One region of the Gottfriedia sp. NPDC057948 genome, then DNA from elsewhere that is predicted to be linked to it. Evidence: riboswitches for the same ligand, from Rfam matches in the RefSeq annotation. Region 1 holds a riboswitch; each other region holds the start of a gene.
What was found. A riboswitch is a leader RNA that binds a small molecule or an ion and turns the genes downstream of it on or off. The one in region 1 is predicted to bind S-adenosylmethionine.
Positions count from the first base shown of each region.

Region 1 (10,192 bases):
GTTCTGGCGTCCAATTATGAACTTATCTAACTTTTATAATACATTAATATCAAACTTCTCGGCAGCTGATCGTATTTTTGACATTATGGATATTGATCCAGAAATTATTAGTCAAGAAAATGCACCTCCAATTAGACGAATTAATGGTGAAGTTCAATTTAGAAATGTGACTTTTGGATATGATGAAAAATCTACAGTCCTAAAAAATGTAAATTTCACAATAAATCCTGGTGAAAAAATTGCATTGGTAGGTGCAACAGGAGCAGGGAAAACGACTATTGTTTCACTTTTAAGTCGATTCTATGATCCTTTAAAAGGTGAGATCTTAGTAGATGGAAACGATATTAAAAAAGTAGATTTAGAATCTTTTAGAAGTCAAATGGGAATTATGCTACAAGATACATTCCTATTCTCAACATCGATTATGGAAAATATTCGATACGGTAAATTAAACGCTACAGATGAAGAAGTAATTGCTGCAGCTAAAGCAGTTCATGCACATGACTTTATTATTAAAATGGAGAATGGGTATGATACGGATGTAAACGAGAGGGGGTCAAGACTTTCATTAGGTCAAAGACAATTAATCTCTTTTGCTCGTGCTCTACTAGCCGATCCTAGAATTTTGATATTAGATGAAGCTACTTCGAATATTGATACACATACAGAGAAGCTTGTCCAAAATGGAATTGAAAAGCTATTAGAAGGTCGTACTTCATTTGTCATTGCCCACCGATTATCAACAATTCGTGACTGCGACAAAATTATGGTAATCGGAAACAGAAATGTCGAGGAAAGCGGTACACATGAGGAGTTATTAGCATTAAAAGGACATTATTATAAATTATACATGGCGCAGTATAGCTTTATTAATGATGGAGCATAATTGATTTGTTTTTTACTAGATTGGGGCTGTCTCAAAAGTCAGGTTAACTGACGTATGAGCGGCTCTTTTTTATTTGAAAATCTACTGCTGCTATGTTTTAGGGTATTTCAACGGCGTTTTTCATTTGTTGTTGATCTAATCGTGCTTTTTTAGTTATTTTGTAGGTTCTAATCAAGTTTTTATTTAGACAGAGGGCATATTTACAAGTTTTCTATTTGAAATAATCTGCTTTTGTCTGTTATTTAGGACTGAATACCTTAACTGGTAGGGGTACTTTTAAACTTTAATTGCGGTTATTAGGATTTTAATTGTAGTTATGCTAAATTTAATTGCGATTTTCAAATCTTAATTGCAGTTTCACTAATTTTAATTGCGATTTTCAGATTTTAATTGCAGTCAACTGTTTAATTACGATTCTTAAATTTTAATTGTAGTTTCGGTAATTTTAATTGCAGTCCACTATTTAATTTCGATTCTAAAAACCTTATTTGCAGGTAGGAGATCCATTTTTATGCCAATAATCTAAAATTAGAACTTTTAAAATGAATTATTACGTATTTTTAATATAAGAATTAATTCTATGAATATTGAAAAATCAACTTAACATAAGTAGATGAAATATCTTTATTTTCAGTTTTTTTCTAGTGTTAAAATAGTAGTGATTAAAATATTTTTGCGAAAATGGAGGTCAAGTATGAAGCTTAATTATGAAATTAATTTGGATGATTATATTGAATTTAATTTACATCACTTAAAACACTCTAAAACTGTTCAAAAGTCTTTAATTAACCAACGAATTGCTGTGAGTTTAATCTATTTAGTAATACCATTTTTAATTTCCTTTCTTTTCAACCAACCACTTTTTGGTTATTTACTTGCCTTTTCGTTAGCAGCCATTCTTTGGTTCATTTATTTTCCAAAGTATTTCTACCGTTCGTCAAAAAACAAAATGATTAAGCATTTAACTGAAAAAAACGATCAATCATTATTCGGCGAACATTCTCTAAAGGTAGATGAGAATGGGATTGAAGAAATTACACAATCAAGTGTTCATGAAATAAAGTGGGATGATATAGTTGAAATAAAGGGAACGAAGAATTACTTTTATATTTACTTTACAAGTATGCAAGCCATTGTAGTGCCACTAGAAGCAATAAAAGATGACATGGAAAGATTATTACAATTTTACAGGAAATATAATATTCAAGTTTTATATTGCTAGTTGAATAGTGTATTCTAATCTCTAAAAGTTCAAGTTATTTTGACTTGGACTTTTTTATTGTTACTTTTCATTCTTAATCAAGAAAGAAGAATTATGATAAAATGTAAAAAAGGAGGGTACTCACTTGGAGAATTGTATAAAGGTTTCAGTTCGAACGCTAGTTGAGTATGCTCATACAGCGGGAAGTATCAATATAACATATAAAAGTTCGGTTTCATTAATTGAAGGAACAAAGGCTCATCAAAAAATCCAAAAAGAATATGGTGAAGAGGATGTAAAAGAACGACCTATATCCGGCACTATAACATTGGATCAATTGGTGTTTCAGATAGAAGGCCGTTGTGATGGATTATTATTTAAGGGTGATCAATATATAATAGAAGAAATTAAATCAACAATGAAGGATTTGAATGAAATAAATGAAAATTCATATCCTGTTCATTGGGCACAAGCAAAAGTTTATGGATATTTTATTTGTGAAGAATTACAGCTTGAAAAGATTACACTTAGACTTACATATATTAATATTTTAACTGAGCAGAAAATAAGCTTCGATCTTTTGTTTACAAAGGATGAATTAACAAATTACTTATACAAAATGCTAGAAATTTATTATCCTTTTGCAAAATGGAAATACGATCATATTGAGTTAAGAAATGAGTCAATAAAAGAATTGAATTTTCCTTTTCCTTCTTTCAGAAAAGGTCAAAGAAAGTTAGCTGGAGCGGTATATCAAACGATTCAGGAAGGTAATAATTTATTTGCTGTTGCACCAACCGGAATAGGAAAAACGGTTTCAACTATTTTTCCCACTGTTAAAAGTATTGGTGAAAATAGTATAAATCGAATGTTTTACTTAACTTCTAAGACGATTACTAGGACTGTTGCTGAAGAAGCGTTTAAGCGCATGACAGATCAAGGGCTTTGTATAAAGTGTACGACGATTACAGCAAAAGATAAAATCTGTTTTAAAGAAGAGACGATGTGTCAAAAGGATTATTGTGAATATGCCAATGGTTATTATGACCGGATAAATGATGCTGTTCTTGATATACTTTCATCAGAAAAAGCGCTAACTAGGGAGAAAATAGAAGAATATGCAACAAAACATACAGTCTGTCCTTTTGAATACTCATTAGATTTATTAAATTCTTCAGATGCTATTATTTGTGATGTAAATTATATTTTCGATCCACGAGTATCGTTAAAAAGATTATTTGATGAGCATAAACGAAGTTCAGTTTTATTAATTGATGAAGCTCATAATCTTGTTGATCGGGCAAGAGAAATGTATTCTGCAAGTCTATTCAAATCTAAATTTTTAGAGTTGAAAAATAGATATAAAAATTTAAAAGATGAACTTTATGCCATAATAAATGAAATAAATAAGCGATTGATTGAATTAAGAAAGAAATGGAAGGACGTTGTATCACCAGTTTCAAAAGAAATTGATGAGGATTTATTGGAACTTCTACATACATTTAATGAAATCGTCGAAATAAAATTACAGGAAATGGACGAGGACGAAAATAAACAACTTTTACTTGATACTTATTTTGAGTCGCTCAACTTCGTCAAAATTGCAGAGTTTTTTGATGAAAATTACGTATGCTACTATGAACTTTATAAAAGTGAAGTTCATTTAAAGTTGTTTTGCCTAGATCCTTCTAAAGTAGTAAATGACGTCATAAAAAGATTTCGCTCAACAATTTATTTTTCAGCTACTTTAACACCAATTCAATATTTTCAAGATATGCTTGGTGATCAAAGCCGCGATTATACAATTTCAATCGATCCTCCTTTTCATAGAGAACAACTGGAAGTAACAATTGACCCACTTTCAACACGATATCAAGATCGTGAAAGAAATTTAGAAAGATTAATTGATTCGGTGTATAAAGAAATTACGAAAAGAAAAGGTAATTATTTAGTTTTTTATCCGTCTTATCAATATTTAATTCAAAGTGTTGATTTATTTAAAGAGAAATACCCTAACATAAAAACAATCGTTCAAGAAAATGGTATGTCTGAAATTGAACGAGAAAAGTTCCTTTTACGGTTTGATAGTCATAATGAGGAAACATTAGTTGGCTTTGCTGTATTAGGTGGGATATTCTCTGAAGGGATCGATTTAAAAGGTGATCGATTAAATGGTGTCGTAGTAGTTGGTGTAGGGTTGCCGCAGATTTGTTTAGAAAGAAATATTTTAAAGGAGCATTTTCATTCGGTTGGAAAAAATGGGTATTATTATGCATATGTCTTTCCGGGTATGAATAAAGTAATGCAAGCGGGTGGAAGAGTTATTCGTTCTGAATCAGATGAAGGGACTTTATTACTAATTGATGATCGATATAGAAGCACACTTTATCAAAGTTTATTACCTGATGAATGGAAATAAAAAGCTATATATTAAATAACGAAAAAAAATGATTGATAATTATCAGAGTTTTTAATATACTTATCAATATAATTAAATAATCTTATCAAGAGCGGTGGAGGGACTGGCCCGACGAAACCCGGCAACTCTAGTGAAAACTAGAAAGTGCTAAATCCTGCAGGTGAAAAACCTGGAAGATAAGAGCGATATGTATATTTTGCGGACATAACCACTTCTTATTTTTTAAGAAGTGGTTTTTTATTTGACTAAAATGGGGGATTTATAATGACTAACACAAAAGAGGCTTTAAACACGAATAAAAAATCAATTGAAACAGTAGCCGTACATGGAAGCAAAGGCTATGATCCATTAACTGGTGCGATTAGTTATCCAATTTATCAATCTGCTACATTTAAACATGCAGGACTTCATCAATCGACTGGATATGATTATGCAAGATTACAAAATCCCACTAGAGAAGAAGTGGAAAATACTGTAGCAAAATTAGAAAGTGCAAATTTTGGAGTTGCATTTTCAACTGGAAATGCTGCCGTTACTGCAGTATTAAGCTTATTTAAAAAAGGTGACCACTTAATTGTTTCAGATGATTTATACGGTGGAACATATCGTTTATTCGAAGAAATTTATTCACCATATGGACTTGAGCATAATTTTGTTGATACGACTGAAATTGAAAATATTCTTGATGCACTTAAACCGAATACAAAAGGAATCTTTATTGAAACACCATCAAATCCAATGATGAAAGTAACGGATTTAAAAAGAGTAGTAGAGATTGCAAAAGAACGAGATATTATCGTGATTGTTGATAATACATTTTTAACACCTTATTTCTTTAGACCAATTGAATTAGGGGCAGATGTTGTTGTTCATAGTGGAACAAAGTATTTAGGTGGCCATAATGATACACTTGCTGGTTTTGTCGTGACTAATTCAGAATATACGAATGAACGAATTCGTTATTATCAAAAATCAACAGGTGCAACATTAGCTCCATTTGACTCTTGGTTAATCTTAAGAGGCATTAAAACATTACATTTACGTATGGAATACAGTCAAAAAAATGCGATTGTACTTGCGCAATTTTTAGAAAATCATCCAAATGTTACTGAAGTGTATTATGTAGGATTACCAACGCATAAAGGATATTCAATTATTAAAGAACAAGCAACTGGATTTGGTGCAATGATTTCATTTAAAGTGAAAGATTTAAGTTTAGTTGAACAGGTTTTAGGAAGCGTAAAAGTCATCACATTCGCAGAAAGCTTAGGTGGAGTTGAATCCTTAATTACGTATCCACATACGCAAACTCATTCAGAAATGCCAGAAGAATTTAAAAGAAAGCTTGGTCTAGATGACCATACACTTCGATTATCTGTTGGTATTGAACATATTGATGATTTATTAAATGACTTAGAAAATGCATTGGGGTGATGAGCATGCAATTTGGAACGAAATTAATTCATAACGGAAATGAAATAGATCAGGCAACAGGAGCATTAAGTATTCCAATTTATCAAACTTCAACATTTCATCAATTTGATATAGAGAATTTTGGTAAGTACGACTATGCAAGAAGTGGAAACCCAACAAGGGAAGCATTAGAAAATACAATTGCAAAGTTAGAAAATGGCGTTCGAGGTTTTGCGTTTTCATCAGGGATGGCTGCAATCTCATCTGTATTGTCTTTGTTCTCAGCTGGAGATCATATTGTCATCTGTGAAGATGTTTATGGAGGAACATTTAGAATAGCGACAAAAGTATTAAATCGTTTCGGAATTGATTTTACTTTTGTAGATGCATCTAATCTACAAGAGATTAAAGCCGGAATAAAGCCAAATACAAAAGGTCTTTATTTAGAAACACCGTCTAACCCTCTTTTGAAAATTACTGATTTAAGTAGTGCAATCAAAATAGCAAAAGAAAATGACATACTTGTCATTGTAGATAATAGTTTTTTATCACCATATTTACAAAGACCATTAGACTTAGGAGCTGATATTGTCGTTCATAGCGCAACAAAATTTATTGCAGGCCATAGCGATGTAATCGGAGGATTAGCGGTCGTAAATTCAGAAGAACTTGCAAATGATTTATACACAATCCAAAATTCATTCGGAGCAATTTTAGGTCCACAAGACTGTTGGCTAACATTAAGAGGATTAAAGACGTTAAAAGTTCGTATGGATGCTTATGAACAAACTGCATCAAAATTAGCAAATTGGCTTTTAGAACAAGAAGAAGTTGAGGACGTATATTACCCAGGACTAAAAGATCATCCCGGTCACGATGTTCATTTTGAGCAAGCTACTGGAGGAGGAGCAGTCCTTTCATTTACACTAAAAACAATCGAACAAACGACAAGTTTCCTACAATCAGTCGAAAACGTTGCAGTTGCAGTTTCATTAGGTGGAGTTGAGACAATTGTTTCATATCCTGTAAAAATGTCTCATGCTGCAATACCACTCAATGTTCGTGAAAGATTAGGCGTAAAAGATACATTAATAAGAGTGTCCGTTGGTTTAGAAGATATAGAAGACTTGATTGCAAGCTTCCAAAAAGCATTAAATGCAGGAGTGAGAGAAAAACAAGAAGTGCAAGAATAGGAAAATGATTAATTACAATGGAGAATCAATCCTAGTAAAATTAATACCTATATTAAAAATCCCACATAATTTCTGTGGGATTTATTTATTTTTGTATTTTTTAATTTTGCATTTTTGAAGATGTTTACATTAGATGTAAATTTTTAAGTAGTATAAATGATTTTATATTTACATGACTATGAAAGGAATATTTCCCCATCACCAATTTCCTCTTGAATTACCTCAGTTGCACCAATAAGTGCCAATGCGTTACCAACTATTTGAACTGAATCAGAAAGAACAATTTTTCTTTGTAACTCAAGTAAATCTATTTTATCTGAAGTGAACAATTGCTTAGAAACGAAAAAAGCTACGGATAATTGACCGGCTGTACCAATCCACATTCCCGATATGATATCTCTTTTTCCTTGGAAGATTGGATCTTTGTCGATTGAATATAATTTTGATAATGTAATCGTTTCGTATAATTGTGCAACTGCTTTAACCCATGATGCAGCAACAATTTGTCTTTCAAGACTTGCTTGTAATTCCTCTTCTTCTAAATTAGTTTTCTGATAATGATCTTTACCATCCTTTTCCTTTATAATTTCTTCTAGCATCTTTTCCATCTCCAATATAAAATATCTGTTATTTATATAACTATTCAACTTGATGTGATTGTGATTCTATCTAATAGGATATTTTCGTTTTTCAATGATTAACTTTTAGTTAAATTAGGATGAAATAAACAAATTTGTTAATTTATAAATAATCTGATGTCAATTAATTAATATTCAAATTTGAATTGTCTAAATTTGGTTAAAAAAGCTAATTGACAGATGGTATTTTCTAATGAAAAGGTTTCACTTTGTTTATAAACGAATATTTTTTTGGAAAAATACAAAAAATGTTCGTGTTTTTACTTGAAACGTATTCTGATTGATGGTATTCTATTTTAGGTTGATCAAATGAAATAATTTAAACCTTATTTGGAGGTATATATAGATGTATGATGTGATCGTTGTTGGAGCAGGACCTGCTGGAATCTTTACTTGTTATGAATTAACTTTAAAAATGCCTAATGCTAAAGTAGTACTTGTTGATAAAGGACATGATATATTTGCAAGACATTGCCCAATTTTACAAAAGAAAATTGAAAAATGTCCGCCTGCTGCAGGTAAAAAAGAATTTTCAGGTTGCTTACCAGCTTGCTCAATTACAAATGGATTTGGTGGTGCTGGAGCATATTCAGATGGGAAATTTAATATTACAAGCGAATTTGGTGGATGGATGACAGATTACTTATCAGATTCACAAGTAGTAGAATTAATTAAATACGTAGATAAAATTAATTTAGAACATGGCGCGACTGAATCGATTACGGATCCTTTAACAGAAGAAGTTAGAGATATTGAACGTCGTGGTTACGCAGCAGGACTTAAATTATTACGTGCACAAGTTCGTCATTTAGGAACAGAACAAAATTTAGAAATTCTAAAAAGCATTTATGAGTATTTAAAAACGAAAATCGATATGAAGTATAAAACTGAAGTAGAGGACTTAATAACTGAAAAGGTTGAAGGTACTCATATCATAAAGGGAATTAAATTAAAAAAAGGTGAAGAATTACTTGCTGAGAAAGTTGTAATTGTACCTGGACGTGATGGATCAAAATGGTTAACTGATGTTATGAAAAAACGTCGTTTAAAAATGTCAACGAATCAAGTTGATATTGGTGTTCGTGTTGAGACTTCAAACGTAGTAATGGAAGAGATTAACAAGCACTTATACGAAGGAAAATTCGTATTTAATACTAGTGTGGGTACAAAAGTCAGAACATTCTGTAGTAATCCGTCTGGACACGTAGTAGTTGAAAACCATTCAGGTATTATGACTGCTAATGGACATGCATATAAAGACCCTAAATTAGGTAGTCCAAATACAAACTTTGCCTTATTAGTATCGCATCAATTCGCAGAACCATTCGACAAACCAAATGAATATGCGCACGAGGTTTCACGTCTTGCAAACATGCTTTCACACGGAGGAGTAATCATACAAAAATACGGAGATATTTTAAGAGGTCGCCGTTCAACTGAAAAGCGTATTAAAGAAGGCTTTTTAGAACCAACTTTAAAAGAAGCAGTACCAGGAGATTTAGGATTAGTGTTACCATACAATACAATGAAAAGTTTGATTGAAATGGTAGAAGCATTAAATCATGTAACTCCAGGTATTGCTGCAGAACATACACTTTTCTACGGCGTAGAAGCAAAATTCTATTCAGCTCGACCAAAGCTAAATGAACATTTTGAAAGTGAAATCTCTGGATTATATTTAGGTGGAGATGGAGCAGGAGTTACTCGTGGTTTAGCTCAAGCAAGCGCATGTGGCGTATGGATTGCTCGTGATATCGTTACAAAAATCGGAAATAAAGAAAAAGAATTAGTTACTGTTTAATACTTAATTAACAAACCTCTAGTGCATTGGATAGCATTAGAGGTTTGTTTTGTTAAACTAAACCTTTGATAAGTATTTTGGCATTTGGCTTGATAAAGAATTAACGAGACTCTTATGAAGAGGTATAATTTAAATAAAAACTAAAAGGGGGTTTGTGAGATCTTGAAATTAATACCTAAATAATTGTAGATGCGGATTCTATCGTTAAAAAAGATGTTCCTTCTAATACTGTAGTGTCAGGTAATCCTGCGAAATATCTAAAGTATATAATATGAAATTTATAGCGGATTAGATGAAATTATAAATATAATACAAATCTATATGAGGTGAAAACAATGGATAATGGCGCAGATGTTTTGATTGTTATCGATTTGCAAAATGGTGTATGTTACAGCGGTGAGCACTTATTCGAATTACAAAATTTAATCAGTAAAGTTAATAAAAGAATTTCATTATATAGGGAATTAAATAAACCAATTATTTTTGTTCAACATTGTGATGAAGAATTAGTACCTGGAGAAGAACTTTGGGCTATTCATGCTAATCTAGATGTTCAAGAACAAGATTATTTGATTAACAAAATACATGCAAATTCTTTTTTTAAAACAAACTTAAAAAATCTTTTAGATCAATTAGCAGTA
Region 1 covers NZ_JBHVPN010000001.1:823,587-833,778, forward strand. Annotated here, with positions in the region: gene ACFVRR_RS03820 (ABC transporter ATP-binding protein) at 1-886, shown strand, start outside; gene ACFVRR_RS03830 (YcxB family protein) at 1,581-2,108, shown strand; gene ACFVRR_RS03835 (ATP-dependent DNA helicase) at 2,233-4,506, shown strand; SAM riboswitch class I at 4,586-4,689, shown strand; gene ACFVRR_RS03840 (trans-sulfuration enzyme family protein) at 4,771-5,940, shown strand; gene ACFVRR_RS03845 (trans-sulfuration enzyme family protein) at 5,946-7,112, shown strand; gene ACFVRR_RS03850 (hypothetical protein) at 7,289-7,711, opposite strand; gene ACFVRR_RS03855 (NAD(P)/FAD-dependent oxidoreductase) at 8,097-9,551, shown strand; gene ACFVRR_RS03860 (cysteine hydrolase family protein) at 9,887-10,192, shown strand, end outside.

Region 2 (10,192 bases), on a different contig from region 1:
GTTTCGCAAGATCAGCGTCACAATCTGCTATAATCGAACGTCCAACTACTTCTGTATGTTCCTTAATCCCATACAACTGAGCCACGGATTGTATGATCCGCATTGATTCATTCTTCATATATTGATCAACCTCATTGGTCGTTCCTCTTGTTTCAAATTTTAGCTTAGCATGTGCCGGAATAATGTTTCGACCTTCTCCACCTTGAATAACTCCAACATTTATTCTTGAATCTCCTAATCCATGCCGGGAGATTGCATACAATTGCAATGTAATAGTAGATGCCGCAAGTAATGCATTCCTACCTTCATGTGGTACTAATGCAGCATGGGCCTGCACACCTTCCAGTTCTAAATCAAACTTGGTTGACGCGAAAAAATCTGTTACGCCACAGACAAGTTGATTTTGTTTTGTTGCTGTTACACCAATATGACCACTAAAGAAATAATTAACATCATCTAAGACCCTCGAATCAACCATTGCTCTCGCACCACGCGCACCTTCTTCAGCAGGTTGAAATATGAGTTTAATTTTTCCTGAAAGCTTCTCTTTTATTTTTGAAATCAATTGTGCCGTTCCTAACCCAATTGCGATATGACCATCATGTCCACATGCATGCATATAGCCTTCTACTTTCGAATGAAAACCTCGATTCCATGGAACATGATTTAATCCTTTATCCTCAGCTATTTCCAATGCATCAATATCAAATCGGAAGGCAAGTGTTGGACCAATCCGCCCTGTATCCCAAATGCCTACTACACCAGTTAACCCGTCTTCCATTTTCTCAAGCCAATACGAATTTGCCCCAAAAGACAATGCCCGCTCTTTTGCTTCTTCTATCGTTTTTTCATCCGGGACACCCATTCTCGATTCAGGTACAATGATTTCCCTTCCTATTTTCACTTCAAATCCTAATTCAGACAAGGAATCTGCTATGAGAGATGAGGTTCGGAATTCTGTCCATCCTATCTCAGGAAAACAGTGGATATCACGCCTAATATTGATTAAACTCCCTTTCATCTTATCAACCAATTCTGAAATTAATTCTTCCACGTCGTTTGCCTCCTAATAGAATTATTAAATTAAACAACAAGCCAAAAAATACTCACCTTTCACTTTTCTCATTATTTACGGTTGAATTCAGGTTACGACCATAATTATAGACTATTCTGACATTTTTGAATAGAAACCTAAAATACTACTTTATTAGATAATCAACTTAATAAGGTTTCTTACTTAAGTAGTAAAACAATCGTAGAGAATGATTTCTTTCTAACACAAAAAAAAGGTGCCCCTTAAAAGTTTTACTTTTGGGACAACCTCTTTATTCGTACTATTCATATCGAAGAGCTTGAATTGGATCAAGCTTAGACGCTTTATTTGCTGGAAAAACACCAAATACGATTCCAACTAATAAAGAGAATACAAATGATAACAGCATAACTGGTACAGAATATGCAATTGCTGTTCCTGTCGTTATAGTGAATATTTTTGCACTTATAACGCCTATTACAACGCCTATTATTCCTCCAAGTGAACTTAATACCATTGATTCTATGAGAAATTGAAGAAGAATACTTCCACGCTTTGCTCCAATTGCTTTTCGAATACCGATTTCTTTTGTACGTTCTGAAACCGATACAAGCATAATATTCATTATACCGATACCACCAACAATAAGTGAGATCGCAGCACTTCCACCTAGCATTAATGTCATCGTTTTATTAACAGATGAAGCAGTTTCCATTAAATCCTCTGGACTCGAAACGCTATAGCTATCTTCATCACCAATAATCGTAAACATCTTTTGTTCGATTCTACGTAATGTAAAATTAATCATATTTTCATTTTCTACTTTTACATAGACAGATCCAATTGAAGTAGTAGATGCCAAGCGCTGAGCTGTGCTAAGCGGAACAAAAATCGTACTGTCCCCACTTGAACCTAGTGAACTACCAACTGAATGAAGTACCCCAACAACTCTAAATGATGTTCCATTTACTTTAACGTATTGACCAACTGGATTTCCAAAACCGAATAATGTTCGTGCTGTGCTTGAACCAAGTACTGCTATTTTTGAGTGACTATCATTATCCAAGTCTGCGATAAATCTGCCTGATTGCAGCTCCAAATCACGAACTTTTAAATAAGGTGAAGTTGTTCCTGTCACTGACACTTGTGCGTTCGTTTGTCCGTTTTTTACAGTTACTCTTCCAGAGACAGTAGGAGCAATTGCTTCTACACCACTAACGTCCTTAAGTTGATTGGCATCATCTTCTTTAAACGTTACATCTGAGCCAGTAACACTTACTGTTAATACATTTGTACCTAAGCTTCCTATTTGATTTTGCACTTCTTTCGTTGATCCTTGTCCAATCGCAACCATCACAATAACGGAGGATACACCGATAATAATACCTAGCATCGTTAGGAATGCTCTTACTTTATTTCCTTTAATGCTCTTAAGCGCCATTCTCAGTGTCTGCAAACCATTCTCCTCCATTCTCGTATAACTGGCCATCGTGAATTCGTACAACACGAGTTGCTTGTTTTGCTACTTCTAAATCATGAGTAATTAAAATAATCGTATGACCTTGCTCATTTAATAAATTCATAATCTCCAAAATTTCCTTACTTGTTTTACTATCAAGAGCACCAGTCGGTTCATCTGCCAGTAAAATAGGAGGGCTTCCAGCAAGGGCACGCGCAATTGCGACACGCTGCTGCTGCCCCCCTGATAATTGTGTAGGTAAATGATTTGCTCGATCGACTAATCCTACTTTTTTTAACGCTGAAAGAGCAATTTCTCTTCGTTCAGCTGTTTTCATCCCTCTATAAATGAGAGGAAGTTCTACATTTTCTACCGCAGTTAACTTTGGTATAAGATTGAAATTTTGAAAAATAAATCCAATTTTTTCATTTCGTATAGTCGCTAGTTGCGAGCTCTTCATTTGCCCTACATCTTCATTATCAATCAAATATCTCCCAGAATCGGGTCGGTCTAAGCAACCAATCATGTTCATAAATGTTGACTTCCCTGAACCTGAAGGACCGATGACTGATATAAAATCACCCTTTTGGATATCAAGGGATACACTCTGAAGAGCGATTACCGTTTCTCCGCCAAGTTCATACATTTTCGTCATGTTTTTTATTTGAATAATCGGCTCAAAGTTAGTCATTATTTACCTCCTTGTCCGCCACCTGTTTGATTTCTACCTCCGAAGTTTCCGCTACGTTCGAATCCACCACCGGAGAATCCGCCGCTAGAGAATCCACCACCTTGGAAACCTCCACCTTGCATCATAAATCCACCAGAACTACTTCTAGATTGAACGCTCGGAATTTCAATAGACTCTCCTTCACTTAATCCACTTGTAATCTCTACATTCGTATCATTTGAAATACCAGTTTTTACCGTAACTTTCTTTGTAGATTCTCCAGAATCATCTGTAGATGAAGGAACTAGTACATATTTTTCATTTCCATTTTTATACACTGCTTCTACTGGAACATATAGCGCATCTGCTTTACTTTGTATTAAAATACTTGCTTCTGTTGACATACCAATTTTCAAACCTTTTGGATTTTTAATTTTTACAGTTACATCAAAAGTTGAGACGCCATTTGTCGATGTGCCTTCATTTGCTACTTTCGTTACAATCCCATCGAATGTTTCACCTTCAAAAGCACTTGCTGTTATTTTTACTGACTGTCCAACTTTTACCTTAGTGATATCTAATTCATCTACACTGATTGTTGTTTCCAAAGAACTGAAATTTGTTATATGCGCTACTGTCACAGAACTTTGTACCGAATCTCCACTATTAACAGCAAGACTTGTAATTGTTCCTGCAACTGGTGCCTGTAAAATACTACCATCTGTAAATTTCACAAGTGTTGTACCTGCTTTTACAACTGAGCCTTCCTTCACATTTACAGTATCGGCTACTAAACTACTACCCCCAGTATTTCCTGTACTAGAATTATTTGTGGAACTGCCACCATCTTCTCTTGTAATCGGTAATGTAACTCCATCTTCATCCTCCATACGAATTAGAACTTTTCCTTGCGATGCTCCGCTACCGCTACTTACATAAACCTTTGTAATTTCTCCATCTTTTGGAGCCGTAATAACATCACCATTTTTAAATGTCACAAGAGTATCACCTTTATCTACTGATTCTCCAGATGAAACACTCACACTATCCACAACAAGAATTGTATTTGCCGCAGTAACATCTTCGTCAGTATTTGCAGTTACCGAACCCGATCCAGTAACAGCTACCTCTAACTTTCCTTTTTGTGCAGTGATTGTTTGTGCTGTAGCCATCACATTTTGGGCTTGATTTGCTTGACTCTTACTATAAATGAACCAACCACTTCCTCCTCCAACAGCAACAACAATAATTGAAATAATAACCCACTTTTTCAATTTTCTTTTCTCCTCTCCATTATTGAGATTTTGTTACGCTTATTTTGGATTGTGTACCTTAAATTTCCCTTAATAAAAAATCAATTAATGAGGAGAGAATGATGGTCATATTCAAAGCCATTTAAAACTCTTAATTTTCGAGCAAATAAATAACCCCCTTCTATGTTATTGAAGGGGGGGTTACTTGTATTTATCGATATATAAATCTACAAAAATATTGCTTATTTACACTTTTCATATTTAATCTTTAGTACGATTGAGAAGAAAATACCTATACGTCCACCCTTAGTTCCGTCTTTTCCCCACAAAAATTAAACTATTCTTATTCAACGAATCTGCATTTTAGTACAATAAAAAAATCGACTATTTGGCCGATTTTTTATACAACATACGCATGTGTTAATTTAATAACTTTCAGCAATATGAACTATTTTTTGAATAACTAAATTAACCTCTTCGTTAACTTTAATTACGAAAAATTGGTTCAATACTTGGAAGAACGCCACTTGTTCGATATCTCCTCAATGTGATAAGGTGTCGTTCTGCAGCATCCACCTATTAAACGTGCACCTGCTTGGTACCATTCTTCAGATTGAATATCCAACACGTTACATTGTTCATGACCATGCCATGTTTTTGTTTCTGGATTATAAGTTTCACCAGAGTTTGGATAAACAATAATCGGTTTTTTTGTGTTTGCCCTCAACTCTTGTATTGCACCAGTCACAACGGTTACTGGCGCACAATTGATGCCTATCGCTACAATTTGTTCACTTTTCTCAAAAACTCTTGCACACTCTACGAGTTTCACACCTTCACTAATCTCTTTCTCATTTTTTAATGAAAAGGAAAGCCACGCATATGTTTCTGGATACTCACGTAATAATATATCTAATACTCTTGCTTCTTGCAAGGAAGGGATCGTTTCAAATGCCAATAGATCTGCACCTGCTTCTATTAACGCTGACATTCTTAAACGGTGAAAGTCTGCTAATGTTTTATCTGTCACACCATAATTGCCTACATACTCTGAACCATCTGCAAGGTAAGCCCCGTACGGCCCAACCGATGCAACAACCAATGGTTTAGGCCTATTCGTTTGCTTATTTTCCTTCCAAAAATCATCTCTTGCCCTTCTTGCAAGTAACACCGTTCTCTTAATTAATTCCAAAGCTTCCTGTTCTTGTATTCCACGCGCGGATAAACCACTAATAGTAGCTTGATAGCTTGCTGTTATGGCACAGTCCGCACCAGCACGAAAATAGTCCGAATGAACCTGATAAATCAGTTCCGGATTTTCTAGTAACACACGTGCCGACCAAAGGGGATCGTCCAAATTACATCCATGCGCCTCCAATTCTGTAGCTAATGCTCCGTCAAGAAGCATAATGGGATGTTGGGATAATATAGCATCAATTGGATTGACTTTGTTCGACATAATCTACGCCCCTCTTTTTAAAATTTTTTGTTAGATAATAACTTCCATAGCAAAACAAAATAAACGGTATGCCGCAATATAAGGCAATTCTCTGTGTTGGATCGAATGCAATTCCTATACACGATGCCAGACAAAGGATAAAAGAAGCAATTGGTACTAATGGATACAGTGGTGTCCGATAAATCAAGTCCTTTTCAGAATTTCCTTCTTTCAAAAATTGTCTGCGAAATAGGAACTGGGAAGCACTAATACTCATCCAAACTACAACTACTGCTAGACCTGAAATGGAAACAAGTACGATATAGACAGTATCTGGTGCACAAATACTTGAGAGCAAAGCCAAAGCTCCACCCACCATGCTGAAAATGACGGCGTTGATTGGAACACCTTGCTTCGTCATTTTTCCGAAAATCGGAGATATCGTATTCTTATTAGCAAGCGACCAAAGCATTCTAGAAGAGGCATAAAGGCCTGAGTTTGCCGCAGATAAAATAGCTGTTAAGATAACGAAATTCATTATGTCAGCTGAATATGGCACCCCAATTCGTTCTAGAACTGCAACAAAAGGGCTCTCTAATACACCAGCATCGGAAATAGGCAATAATGCAGATAAAACAAAAATCGTTCCTACAAAAAAGATGATCAATCTCCACAGAGTAGTTCGAATGGCCTTCGGTATCATTTTTTCCGGGTTCGCGGTTTCTCCCGCTGCAATGCCTATTAATTCTGTTCCCGAAAAAGCAAAATTAACCGCAAGCATCGTTGTTATAATACCCGTAGCACCATGAGGAAATAAACCTCCACTTGTAAAATTAGAAAATAATGGTGCTGCTTTTGAATGACTCATCGGAAGAAACCCTAGCATTGCCGCTGCTCCTAAAACAATAAAAATCACAATAGCTATAACCTTTATCGATGAAAACCAAAATTCGGATTCGGCGAAAAATTTAACAGTCATGACATTTAATACAAAGATCAAAATAGCAAAAATAGCACTCCATATCCAAACATTAATCGATGGAAACCATCGCTTCATAAGTAATCCTGCGGCTGTAAATTCAGAACCTAAAGCAACAGTCCAAGTTAACCAATACAACCAGGCTACTGTATACCCTGTACCCGGTCCAATGTATTTAACTGCATAACTGTGAAATGAGCCCGTTTCAGGCATATGTACGGAAAGCTCTCCTAAACATAGCATAACTAGATAAACCACTAGCGCACCAATCAGATAGGATAGTATTGTTCCAAACGGGCCAGCTTGTTGAATAGTGTAGCCCGAGCTTAAGAATAAGCCAGTTCCAATCACCCCACCAAGTGATAGCATGACTAAATGACGTGCTTGCATGTTCCTTTGAAATTCTTGCCCATTTTTGTTCCCCATTACTACTCTCCTTTAGTTACTATCCAGAAAAAACAAAAACGCACTCTAAAAAAGAGTGCGCTACTGACAAATAAAAACGGAAGCTCTCATCTATCAGGTTATCACCCGCTGGAATTAGCACAGTGTCTACTTAAGCAGACCTGTTGCTGAGGCTTCAAAGGGCCAGTCCCTCCACCTCTCTGGATAAGAAATATTTTTTTTATAACCATATCAATCCATTCAATAATTGTCAAGATAATTCTGTTTTTTTAAAAAATTATCTATTATTGACTTACTGTTTTATCATTTCTTATGAACGAAACTGTCAAACCACCAAACCCAAAAGGTTTTAATTTAGGTTTTTTTCAGTTTTTAGACAGACAAAAATTAAGACTACCAACCTAGAATTCAAAAAATTAGATTTTCTAAGTCTGTGAATGGCAACTCTATAATAGTAGATATTTTTAGTTTCTAAAGATAAGACAATGTCTTAAAAGCTTGGCACGAAGGCGATTCTCTCATAGACTTTACTTGAATATTTTCAATTTCTTTAAAAAGAGCCTTTTGTTCTTTTTTCAAAATTAATCCACACCTTATCTCATTTAATTCTTTAAATAAACTCTATTTAAAACCTCATAAAAGTAATAATATTTTAACAAAAATTCGCTTCATTACCACATACCCACAGAACGAAAGATTCTCCCAACTATGCATTTTTGACTTAAATGGTATTTTTATTTTTGGGAACTTATAACAGGTCATAAGGTGGCCATTTGAGTATACTTTAACAAAATTCTTTTTCTTTTGTTCTGCTAAGAAGTAACCATTTAAGGCATTGTTGTCTTTATCTACAGATTTCCCTTTATATGGCGCGTCTTTAATCCACGAAAGAATTAGTTGCAATACGATCCCCCCTACAAAAAATATAAAATATGTATTATTAAATTCTAAAATTCTTTCTTTTTCAAGCTCCTAATAAATTGAATTTCATTTTTATATAAACATGATAAGGAGCGTTTTTGTTTAGTTCGCCTAGTTTTTTATCAGTATTTCTATTACGATTAAAGAAGATATAAATTCGATACGAAGGAGAAAAACAATGGAGAAAACATTTGTAGTGTATGCGGGTCCAGATATTTGTGTAGCTGTCAATGCTGAGTCGGAAGAACAGGCATTTGAACGATTTGCTGAAAATAGAATTATGGATGAAACATTTAGAGATCACGTAGACCATTTTATTGTAAATTTTAGTTTATTAGAGGAATTTTATAGTGATGATAAAGGTTTTCTATTGGATGAAGATGGTGAATTTAAAGAACACATTTTAAAAATTGAAAATGATAAAGAATGTATCAAATATATTAATAATTGCATTGAAAATAATGTCAAAAAATTCTGGTCTGACGCTCCACAATTTGCTGAAGAATATATGCGCGAATATCGAAATAATAAAAATATAGATTTTTATGAAACAAATTTTTCAAGAGAGTTTTATATTGATACATTTAAGAGAGTAGTTGCTCTCGGTGATTGGTATGATGACTTAGTAATTAAGGAAATTGATCTTTCTACAAGAGATGTCCAAGTAATTTTTAATAAATAGGATCTGTTAAATTTAAATATTGATTTTTGAACTAAAAAGGTTGTCTAATTAGACAACCTTTAGGAAATTTTATTCAAGCTTCAAATAAAGCTCACCATTTTTTAAGTAATCGCCCTCTTGAACAACGATATATGGGAATCCGCCATTTACCCGACTAACAACAAGTTGGTCTCTTACATTCTCCCATGCTTTATCAGTAACTTTATATTCCTTACCTTGTCGCTGGAATAAATACATGTCTTCTCGCATGACAAGATCTTTCGTTAAGTAGTTTCGTATAAATGAACTATCAGATTCTAATTCTCGTACTTCAAACATTTTATCTCTTCCGCTGCCAGGTTTAACACCCAACTCACGCATTTCTTTTGTTGGATTATTATATCGCTCTTCAATATCTTCAAACATTCTTAGTCCTAAGTAGTATGGATTAATACTTGTTTTAGAAGGTTGAACTACTCCTGCGTTTAGTTTCCCATATTCTATTGCTTCATTTGAATCGAGATTTAGTTCACGCATGATGCGAATGTGCCAAAAACTTTCCCAGCCTTGTTTCTCTCAACGATCTTCTTTTTGATATTCTGCATGCTTCTTTGATACTTCTGCTACCACCCTGACTACTTTAGTCATAAGACCATAAAAAAATTGGACAACTAGTAATTTAACTAGTTGTCCTTATAATACGAACACATGCGTTAGTCATAATGAACTATGAAATGCCCCCCAATTGTTGACTCAACTAACCTTTATAGTGAATTTCAATTGGCTTCCATGAATTCACTATTGATCCAAAGTTTAGGCAGGATATCCTCCGGTTGGTGGTGGCCAAGCACTAAATAATCTGCGTATTAGTACGATTTCACCTAAATGATAGGAGTTGTGAGATGCAATATTGCGTAGTACACCACCTGGGGATTCGCCTGGCCATTTCTCTAATGATTTGTCCAATTGAACAGTTTGAGCAATCGTACATGCCTGTTCTATTCCTTGAAGAAAATACTGAATAATCTGTTTCCACTCTTCCTCATTACTAGGTCCTTCTTCAACAGGCCAGCTTTCTTTCACATCAGAAGGTAATTCAGGCCTCTCTCCTTGTGCGAATAATAAGAGGAATTCTTGCCAGTATGTCATGTGTTTGACTAATTGATAAATAGTATAAGGTAGCTCCTCTATTCTTTTTCCAGCAAGATCCATGTCTATATCCAACAAAGCATTCTTGATAGGAAGATGACCACGTTCTCCTCTTAATGATTTTACTAGTGTGTCACTAAATGCTTTATTTGACTGCTCCATATTACCGACTCCCAACATTTTTATTTCTATTTTACTAAATTTATTGTTCTATCCCTTTCTAT
Region 2 covers NZ_JBHVPN010000006.1:140,268-150,459, forward strand. Annotated here, with positions in the region: gene ACFVRR_RS12295 (amidohydrolase) at 1-1,054, opposite strand, end outside; gene ACFVRR_RS12300 (ABC transporter permease) at 1,335-2,489, opposite strand; gene ACFVRR_RS12305 (ABC transporter ATP-binding protein) at 2,464-3,183, opposite strand; gene ACFVRR_RS12310 (efflux RND transporter periplasmic adaptor subunit) at 3,183-4,436, opposite strand; gene mmuM (homocysteine S-methyltransferase) at 4,921-5,874, opposite strand; gene mmuP (S-methylmethionine permease) at 5,849-7,258, opposite strand; SAM riboswitch class I at 7,342-7,448, opposite strand; gene ACFVRR_RS12325 (hypothetical protein) at 7,871-8,140, opposite strand; gene ACFVRR_RS12330 (hypothetical protein) at 8,337-8,840, shown strand; partial or broken gene ACFVRR_RS12335 (SpoVR family protein) at 8,919-9,389, opposite strand; gene ACFVRR_RS12340 (DinB family protein) at 9,633-10,130, opposite strand.
Region 2: linked by a shared signal. The riboswitch ahead of mmuP (S-methylmethionine permease) and the one ahead of ACFVRR_RS03840 (trans-sulfuration enzyme family protein) in region 1 are both predicted to bind S-adenosylmethionine.

Region 3 (10,192 bases), on a different contig from region 1:
AAAATCTTTTCCGATGTCATAAAAGAAGGTCAAAAAAACAAAGAATTTAGTAAAAAGTATGATAGTGAAATTTTAGCAAGAATGATTGTTTCATTTATTGATGGACTTGCACTAGACTATGCAATACTCTCAGCGGAAGAAATAATGATAGAAGAACAATCGATTATGTTTGTACAATTTTTAAAATTTGCTCTCGAAGTAGAATAAAAATGCGGTATTGTTATTAAATTAACATCCCGATTAAAATTATTGATTTAACATTTTCCAAGTCTTTTCTCCAACAATCCCATCCAGTGTTAGACCGATCTGTTGTTGAAAAAGCTTTACGGCATTTGCAGTCTGAGTACCAAAATGACCGTCTGGTGTAATGCCTAAAAGCTGTTGAATGGTAATGACATAAATATTTGAATCTCCTATTTTCATAACATGACCGGGGTATATTAATGAGCGATTTAATAAATGTCCTGCATTTATTTTGAAATGATTAAAAATCTCGTTATATTTTACAAACGGGTATGGACACGGTTTTCTAGTAACATCAAAATGACGGACGATATCTTTTTGGGTTAAATTAAACATTGAACATAAATCATTTACAACCATCATTGTTCGATTGATGGTCGTATTTGAAATACGATTATCCTTTTCAACACACATTTCAACTGATATCGATAATAAATTGGCATTTGGCTTTAATGCATCTACACCTCGAAAGGGTACACCATTCACATAAGTATATTTTTCATTTGCATGGAATGTGACCTCATTTAAAGGGATAATACAAATTGCCTCTTTAGGATCGACAAAAATATGTGCAAAAAGCATAAGATGGTTTTCTCCCTTGACTAATTGCCTCCGCATTTTGCCCAGGTAAAACCTCGCCAAAATATTTATAATGTCCGGTTGCTGTCGCACCAGGATTTGCAGTCCAATGAATAACGATTTTTTTAACTCCATTTAATTTTTGACCAGATCGTGTAAATTGATTAATTGGGATGAATTTATTTGTCCAACTTGGCATGAAACAACCTCCAAATATAAATTTTTAAGGATTTTAGTAAAAATGTTTCCAATTATCACTAATATTAGATTATGAGTACTAAATTTTTATCATGTTGAAAATGGTAGCATTTCAGGAATGCGATCAAAAAATAGTACGATAATCGTTTCCGAGACTGAATAAAGCGAAATAGACTGTGGGAGCTTGGAAGGAAATCTCTGTACGAGACTTGGACAGTTATATAATTGAATTCGATATAGTACATAAAATTGAAAACTAAGAATATGGCTATACTAATCGTGACCAAAGGAGTGATTAGATGAATTTTCGATCAAAGGAACAAATTTTGACGGAGCAGCCATCAATAGAAAGAAAAATAGAATTTAGAGGAAATAAATACAAATTAGTTGATACAGTTCATGATGTTTCACACGGTGGATTTGATGATCTTACATGCTATACTTACCGAAATGATACGGAAAATGCGGAAATATTGCTATATGTGCAAAAAGGAAAAATCGTAATTGTTGAACCTTAAAGGATTTAAGACTGTCCTGTATATACAGGCAGTTTTTGTTTGTTTTAGGGCTAATATGATGGCATTTAGAGATATTAAGTGAAAGGGTAGATTTGGAAAAATAGGGGGCATGTGGATTGAAAAAAATTATTCTTTTATTCTCAATTCTTTTGTTAACTGCTTGTTCACATGGTAATGGTGCAGTTGAATCATTAAAAAAAGAATATCCTAAAACGATAAAACAAGTGGTAGATCAATTATCAAAAGATGTACAAAAAGAATTAGTTGTACCAGAAAAGATCCCGTTTAGAGCAAAGGATGTCACAATGGATGTACAAAAAAATCAAAAAAATGAAGCTATTAATGCTACCTCGTTTAATTACTCAAATGAAGAAGTAGAGGTTACAATGTTTGTCATCACATATCATAATAAAAAAGCTTCCTTCCCAGATCAACAACAAGCATTAAAAACAACCAAATTAAAAGATGGTACAAAAGTTTTGATTGTTGCTGATGATGATAATACAAAAACAATTCGATGGAAGAAAGACGGTCTTTATCATTCAATTTCACTTCTTTTTTCAGAAGAAACTGGTAAACAATACACTATTCGAGATTTAATAAAAACTGCAAATTCGATGAGTAAATAATGAAAAGAGACCGCCAAAAAAATGACGGTCATTTTTTTATACATTTAAGCAAATTGGCAAACAGGGTAGAAAAATCGACTAGAAGCCATTTTTAGGTATCAGTATAAATATAAATGCATCTACGCCTCTGACTTCTCCTAACGGCTCGCCAATCGGTGAGTTTTCTTTATGAATTTTTAACTTCATTAAGAGCTTCAGTATTTGATTTACTTGGAGCAAAATAACCTTCTGAATTAACTGCAGCTGGTGTAGGTTGCCCTTTATTTTTGTTCTTCTTTTTTACATGTGGATTTTGATTGTGACCCATGAATATCACCTCCAACTTTAGTATGTGCTATATTTCCGACTTACTTTCGGAATTGTTATTAACAATAAGTGGGAAGATTGCTAGGCAATTTTCTTCTCTTTTTGGGTATGCTTTCTTGAACGGTTAAGAATGAGTAAAGCTAATATTGAAAAGAAGATTGGACCTGCAATCATCCAGATTGTGGAGTTGTAATCACCTTCAATAGCCGGTTGAATGATTGTAAAAAAGTTTGCAAATCCAACTACTAATATAACGAGAATGCTTGCAAATAAAGCAGATGAATTTGATTTTAATATTTGGAATGGTTTATCGATTTGATCATTCCTTTTAAACATGGGATAGGCAATTCCTAAAAAAATATAAGGTAATGTCATTGAAACATTCGTCATTAAAGTTATTTTATTAAAAAATGCAGATGCTCCTTGACCGCCAAAGGAAGTTAGGACAATAATGATGGATACAATTGCAAATTGTACCCACATTGCATTGACAGGCATACCTTTTTCATTTGTGTCTGAAAATTTTGTCGGCCATAGGTATTTTGGTGTGCCTTTTATGATTGTTTTTAATGGTGCATAAATTAATGTGAAAAATGCTCCGGTATATGCAAGGAACATTGATAAACCAGTAATTCTTGCAAACCAAATGCCAATTAGATCGGCAGTATGTGTTGATAAATTAAAAGCTTTTCCAAGTTCTAATCCTAAATTGTACATAAGTACATATGTTATGTTCCCTAAGTTCGTTGTACTAGCACTTAAATCATTTGACCAGTTAATAAAAATACCTACTAAAAAAATACCTAACGAATATCCTACTGAGATAATAATTGCTGAAATTGTAATCCCTTTTGGAAAATTACGTTCAGCGTTTTCCGTTTGATCAACTAATCCGCCGATTGCTTCTAAACCGCCATATGCAAAGATTGCAAATACAACAAATGATAAGATTGAGAGGGTAGATAGATAATTTGGATTAGGAGAGTGAGCAAATGCTGATGAAAAGCTTTTAATTGGTTGCGCAAATTTTCCTCCATTGAATAGAAAAATAAGGATACTTGTGATTAGCAATACTATATTTAATGAGAAAACTGTAATTCCACCAATCGTTGTTACCTTACTAATACTTTCAATCCCTTTTGAAGCAAAATAGGTCACAACTAACATCCAAAGTAATGCTAATAAGCCAATTGATTGAGTAGATGAAAGTCCAAATAATGAAAGGGACTGCGTTTTGTCTCTACCAAAAATAAAGGTTGATAGGGGAATCCAAACCTTTGAAGAGACACTAACCATAAAAATTACATAGGAAGAGAACCACATAAAGGTTCCAATAAAAGCGAATCTAGGCCCAACTGAATCGGCCATCCATGTATAAATTCCACCTTCTGAATGCTTATATGCAGCTCCGAACTCAGCCATCATAAAAGCAAAAGGAATAAAAAAAGTAATAGCTGAGAGTAAATACCATGGAATTGCACTATATCCCATTAAATAGAATGCTGTAGGTATATTTCCAAAACCATATACAGTTGTAAATACCATTAATATTAAGCCAACAAGTGAAAGTTTTTTACTCAAGATCTCACCTCAGTTAATTAGTCGATTATAAATGAATAGTATTATTTTCTTCAATAATCGGTAATTTATGAGGACATTACAACCAATCAGGTTTACTAATTTTTTAGAAATAATAAAGAATAGTTTCGTACTATTTTTCAAACGCTAAGTTGATTGATAAATTCTTAAAATAGATGGTTTGAAAGAGAAAGGATGAACTAAATGAGCTTTAATGAAGTAGTATTAAGAGTTATATGCTCATTTTTTGTTTTATTTATTTTAACGAGATTAATGGGGAAGAAGGAGATTAGTCAATTAGATGTTTTTACATTTGTAACAGCTATTACAATAGGAAATATAGCAGCATCAATTACGACATCTAAAACATTAACTATTGAAGATGGGATTATTGGATTAGTTGGCTGGGCAGTTTTGACGATTATCATGGGGTATTTAAGTTTAAAATCTAAAACTGTACGTCGGGTAATTCTTGGGGAACCAATAATTTTAATTAGACAAGGAAAAATAATGGAAAATGCATTAAAAAAAGCTAGATTAGATACAGAGCAATTTCAAGGAATGCTTCGTAATGAGAATATTTATTCGTTGAAAGATGTAGAGTACGCTATATTTGAAATCGATGGCAGTTTATCTATTATGAAAACAAAAGATGTTAAAACGAAAAAAAATAAAACATGGAAAAAAACTTTATTATTTCCGACTTCAACAGCAGTCATATCTGACGGGGAAGTAAATGAAGATGCATTATCAAATTTAAACTTGGATAAAAAATGGTTAATGGCTCAACTTGAAAGGGTAGGTATAAAATCAGTTTCAGATGTGTTTTTTGTTGAAGTACAAACCGATGGGTCGTTATATATCGATTACCGAGAAGATCATTTCAATGAAGAGGAAAATTAATTGACTCACATCCTAAAAGTGGATATGAGTCAATTTAGTTTTTATCAAATTATTCGTAAATCGGCACCCAGCCTTCAGTAGTAACAAACAATCGAACAGCAACTACTTTACGATCCTCTGCTAATGTGAAGTAGTGGCGTACATTTGGTGGTACAGAAATTAAATCTCCAGGATTCAAATTAACATGGAAAAATCCTTCATTTCCTTCGATAATAAACGTACCGTGACCGCTAACTATGAAGCGAACTTCGTCATCTGTATGATGATGCTCGCGGTTGAAGTTTTTAAGTAAATCATCAAGATTTGGAGTTGCTTCTGAAAGAGTAATAATATCACTTGCTAAATAGCCACGTCTTGATGAAATACTGTCGATTTCAGCTTTAAAAGTTTCAAGAATTGCTGCTTTTTCATCATCTGATAAAATAAATTTTTCTTGTAACGAACTATGTAATTGTTCGATATTCCAATTTTCGTAAATTACACCTTGTTCTTCTAAATATGCTTTTACCTCAACATCACTTGTAATATGATAATCTTTTTTTTCTACCCAAATTGTTGCCATTCTTCATTCCTCCAAATTAGTTCTTTATAAATGTATTTTTTTGTATACCTTGTAAAGCGTATTGGAATAGAAACTCATAAGCTTCTAAATGTTTTTTTGCTTCAAATGCTGATTCTGCCCATACTGTTATACCATGATTGTGAATTAATACAGCACCATGATCATTCTTAATATGTGGAAGAAATTCATTTGCAAGAGTGGGGATATGCGCATGATTTTTTATAATTGGAATTGTAATTTCTGCATCTTCTTCCCAAAGTCCCAACGCTTTAATAATTTCAATACCAGAAAAAGCTAACTCATCTTGATATGGGAAATCCTTTGTTATAAAGTTATTTGCTAAAGTGTGTACATGAAGAACGCATTTTGCATTTGTGTGCTGATAAATTAGACGATGCAAAATGGCTTCCGCTGATGGTTTTTTTGATTCATCCCAAACAGATTGGTCAAATTCATTAACGAGTAAAAAATCGTCATAAGTATGTTTAGTTTTATCTTTACCACTAGTTGTAACTAAAAAGTTTAAAGGCTCCTCATTTACTTTAATTGATAAATTTCCGCTAGTTCCTAAAAACCAATCTCGATCAGCAAGTACTTTTTTTACTTCGCGAATTTCATCATAATGTTTGAAAAAGTCCTTCATACTAGCACCTCCGTCTCTAATGAAGCTCGAATATCATAGAAATTTTCAAAAGGAATGAAAGGTAAAGATAATTCTTCACATTTATCTTTTAAGAAATCTCGAGCAAAAATTAAATTAGCTTCTTTTGCAATTTGTAAGTCAGTAATTGAATCACCAATGACAATGATAAAATCATTTGCTTCACTAAATTTTCTTTTAACAGATGGTTTACACATTCCACAATCATTCGTACAGTTTTCATCACAAGAATGATCCCAATGAATCTTTACAGTTTGGCCTGTAAAGTCAGTACGATTACATAAAATATCCGAAGATGGAAGGTAATCAGCTAATATTGGATGAACGAAAAAATCTAATCCGCCACTTACAACTTTTAACTCATATTGTTGTACGCTTACAAATTGTATAAAATCGCTAAAACCATCTCGAATGACTGTACGATTGATTACATAATCGGTCATTTCTTGTTTTTTCGTTGAAGGAATCGTAGCAAACATTTTCTCTACACCTTCTCGAATCGATATATTGCCATTTAATACTTCACTTGTTAATCCACTTACTGAAGGTGGAGCAAATTCTTTAATTAAATTAACGATATTGTCTCCCTCTGTAATTGTTCCATCAAAATCACAAAAAATCTTTATTGCCATTGTTGTTACCCCCAAAGTTGTAATGCTTTTTGTAGTGATGTATTTGGAAGTGCGTAGTCTTTTAGGTCAACTCCAGATAATGTTGCTGAAATTGCTTCTCTAAATGCATTACCTCCACCAATTGGTCCATCCGGATGACCATGAACACCGCCGCCAGCGTTGATGACCTGCTCAATTCCAAAATCTTGAATTAATTGAGGAACAAGTCCTGGGTGAATTCCAGCAGAAGGTACTGGGAATGTCTCTTTTAATCCATTTGAAACTGTTAAATTTTCAGCGATTTTTAAAGCTGTCTCTTTTTCTAACGCAACTGATCCATATGGTGAAGGGAAAAGACTAAAATCTGCGCCAGCAATTCGTAAAAGTTTACCAAGTAATAATCCTGCGTCAATACCATAAATTGGAGATGAACTAAATGCACCCGATACAGCAGGATGGGCCATAATTGGAATATTAATTGATGGATCTTCTGCCAATCCTTGCAGTACATCAATTCCATACGAGAACACATTTAATAAAAATACATCAGCACCAGCTTCAGCAGCACGTAATGCTTTTTCTTTTAACTCGTATGTTCGGCCAGTTAAATTCACCGCGTATAATGTTTTGTGTCCTGTTTTTTCATAAACTTGGTTCAAAATATTTTTTCCGTGAGTGACGCGATCCGTAATAGATGTAATTGTGTCAAAAAGGATCTCGTCATCTTTTATTAAATCTACGCCACCTAAAGCTTGCTTTTTTAATTCCTCTGAAATGTATTGAATATCTCTGCCGATAATTGATTTAAAAATGCTCATTAATAAAGGTCGATCATATACATCCAATTTCTCTCGAATACCTTTAATACCAAATTTTGGACCCGGAAAAAGAGCTAAAATGTCATCCGTAAAATTTAAATCAATCAGTTTAATTTCACCATCAAGGGATAGCTTACCGAAAACGGTTGTTAAAATTGCTGGTAGATCAGCTGAAAAATTTAAGCTAGGATAATAGATTTCAATAATCCCTTTTGTCGGTTTATAGCCTAGAAAGTTAACGACATTTTCTTCGCATTCTATTTCACGTACTGAAAGAACTTTGCCTTTATGCTTTTGTAATTGAATTTGATCATTTTGAGGTAAATTCGTCCATGAACCAACCGTTAAACCTAGCGCGATTGACTCTGCCTTTTTTTCTAAATGATGATTTTTATCATAAACTTGGTAAGTTGCTATTACTCCACTCATTTCAAAACCTCCAAAAAGTTTTAGTCAAACAAAAAACCTCTCCACTAAGGAGAGGTTTACCTACACCTTATCTGCCAGCAAATGCTGCGAGAATTAGCACCGTACTAGTTAACTAGCCGGTTGCCGGGTTTCATCGGGCTCGGTCCCTCCACCTACTCTGAATAAAGTAATATTTAATTTTGAATTCTTAATCTAATCGAATTATTTCATGAACAATCACAATTGTCAAACATTAAATTTTGAAAATATTTCAATCTCTTTTAATCTAGCAACTGCTTCCTTCAATCGATCAATATCTGATAGTAGGCCGACTCTTACATATCCTTCTCCATATTCTCCAAATCCATTTCCGGGAGCGACTGCAATATGAGCCTTTTCAAGTAAAAGATCAGCAAATTCCTGTGATGTAAAACCTGATGGGATTTTTAACCATGCAAAAAACGAACCTGCAGGTGCAGTTACTTCCCATCCAATTTCGTGACAGCCGCTAATAAATACATTTCTACGCTCTTCATAAAGTGCTAATAGTTGTTTTACACTTTCTTGAGATTCAGTTAGCGCAGCAGCTGCAGCTTCTTGAACAGCAGGGAAGATGCTAACATAAAGATGATCCTGTAAAAGATTAATTGCTGAAATAATCTCTTTATTTCCAACTGCAAAACCAATTCTCCAACCAGCCATATTATAAGTTTTAGAAAGGGTATAAATTTCAATCCCGCATTCCTTTGCTCCTGGAGTTTGAAGATAACTTAAAGGTTTTTTGCCGTCAAAACCAAATGCACCGTAAGCAAAATCATGACAAACAGTAATCTGATTATTTTTTGCAAGCGCAACTGTTTCTTTAAAAAATTCTTCAGATGCTATAGCACCTGTGGGATTATTTGGATAATTGATAAATAATATTTTACTAGCATCCAAAACATCTTGAGGAATTAATTTATAATCTGGTAAAAATTGATTTTCTTCAAGTAATGGAAGCATGTATGGAACTGTTTTTGAAAGAGATATACCAGATAAATAGTCTGGATAGCCTGGGTCTGGAACTAAAATTGTATCTCCTTCGTCACATAAACAAAGTGGTAGCTCTACTAATCCAGCTTTTCCACCGAATAATATGGCTACTTCTTCCTCTGGGTCTAAATCAACATCATACTCTCGTTTATAAAATTCTACAACAGCATTTTTTAAAGAGCTCATTCCTCTAAACGGAGAATAACGATGAGTTAAAGGGTTTTCAACAGACTTTTGTAATGCTTTTATAATATGGTCGGGTGTAGGTTGATCGGGATTTCCTTGACCAAGATTAATGACATCATGACCATTATTAATTGACTGATTCACTTTTTGGACTAGTGAAGCAAAAAATTGTTTTGGTAAATTGTTTAATAGTTTACTATGATTCAAGTTAATCACTCCAAAAATATAATAAAATTAATTTGAATAGATCGTTTCTTAATCGACTGATTTTCATGAACGACTGTTGCAATAACTTTCACCATCATATATGCTCGATTTAAAAATGTCTATAAAATTTAGAATAGGGTGAATAAATTGTGATTAAAATTGCGTGTATTCAATCTGACGTTATTTTAGGTGAATCAAAGACTAATTTAGAGAAAATGAAAACTCAAATAAACGAAGCTATTAAAGAAAATATTCGTGTAATCGTACTACCTGAGCTATGGACAACAGGCTATTGTCTGGAAGAAATTGGTTTGCACACAGGTGAACAAGAAGTGATTATTTCTGAACTTCAATCCATCGCAAAATCAAATAATGTAATATTGATTGCTGGTTCGTTCCCAATTGCAAGAGAAAATGGTGTTACGAATACATTAATTGTTATTAGCAGTACTGGTGAATTAGTAAAAACTTATGATAAAGTTCATTTGTTCCAGTTAATGAACGAGCATCACTATCTTCAATCAGGGGAAACAGATGGCCTTTTTGAAATCGATGGATTAACGGCTGCAGGATTTGTTTGCTATGATTTGCGTTTTCCTGAATGGATTGGAGCTCATTCGCAAAAGGGTGCAAAAGTTTTATTTTTTGTTGCCGAATGGCCAATTCAAAGAATGAATCATTGGGAAATCTTACTAAAAGCAAGAGCAATCGAAAATCAGTGTTATGTTGTTGCATGTAATCGAGTAGGAAAAG
Region 3 covers NZ_JBHVPN010000015.1:69,427-79,618, reverse strand. Annotated here, with positions in the region: gene ACFVRR_RS18785 (TetR/AcrR family transcriptional regulator) at 1-207, shown strand, start outside; gene ACFVRR_RS18780 (peptidoglycan recognition protein family protein) at 247-825, opposite strand; gene ACFVRR_RS18775 (hypothetical protein) at 794-1,021, opposite strand; gene ACFVRR_RS18770 (hypothetical protein) at 1,320-1,538, shown strand; gene ACFVRR_RS18765 (hypothetical protein) at 1,655-2,167, shown strand; gene ACFVRR_RS18760 (hypothetical protein) at 2,334-2,474, opposite strand; gene yjeM (glutamate/gamma-aminobutyrate family transporter YjeM) at 2,555-4,054, opposite strand; gene ACFVRR_RS18750 (DUF421 domain-containing protein) at 4,256-4,954, shown strand; gene ACFVRR_RS18745 (cupin domain-containing protein) at 5,004-5,516, opposite strand; gene ACFVRR_RS18740 (methylthioribulose 1-phosphate dehydratase) at 5,533-6,159, opposite strand; gene ACFVRR_RS18735 (2-hydroxy-3-keto-5-methylthiopentenyl-1-phosphate phosphatase) at 6,156-6,809, opposite strand; gene ACFVRR_RS18730 (2,3-diketo-5-methylthiopentyl-1-phosphate enolase) at 6,815-8,035, opposite strand; SAM riboswitch class I at 8,100-8,203, opposite strand; gene ACFVRR_RS18725 (pyridoxal phosphate-dependent aminotransferase) at 8,261-9,445, opposite strand; gene ACFVRR_RS18720 (carbon-nitrogen family hydrolase) at 9,592-10,192, shown strand, end outside.
Region 3: linked by a shared signal. The riboswitch ahead of ACFVRR_RS18730 (2,3-diketo-5-methylthiopentyl-1-phosphate enolase) and the one ahead of ACFVRR_RS03840 (trans-sulfuration enzyme family protein) in region 1 are both predicted to bind S-adenosylmethionine.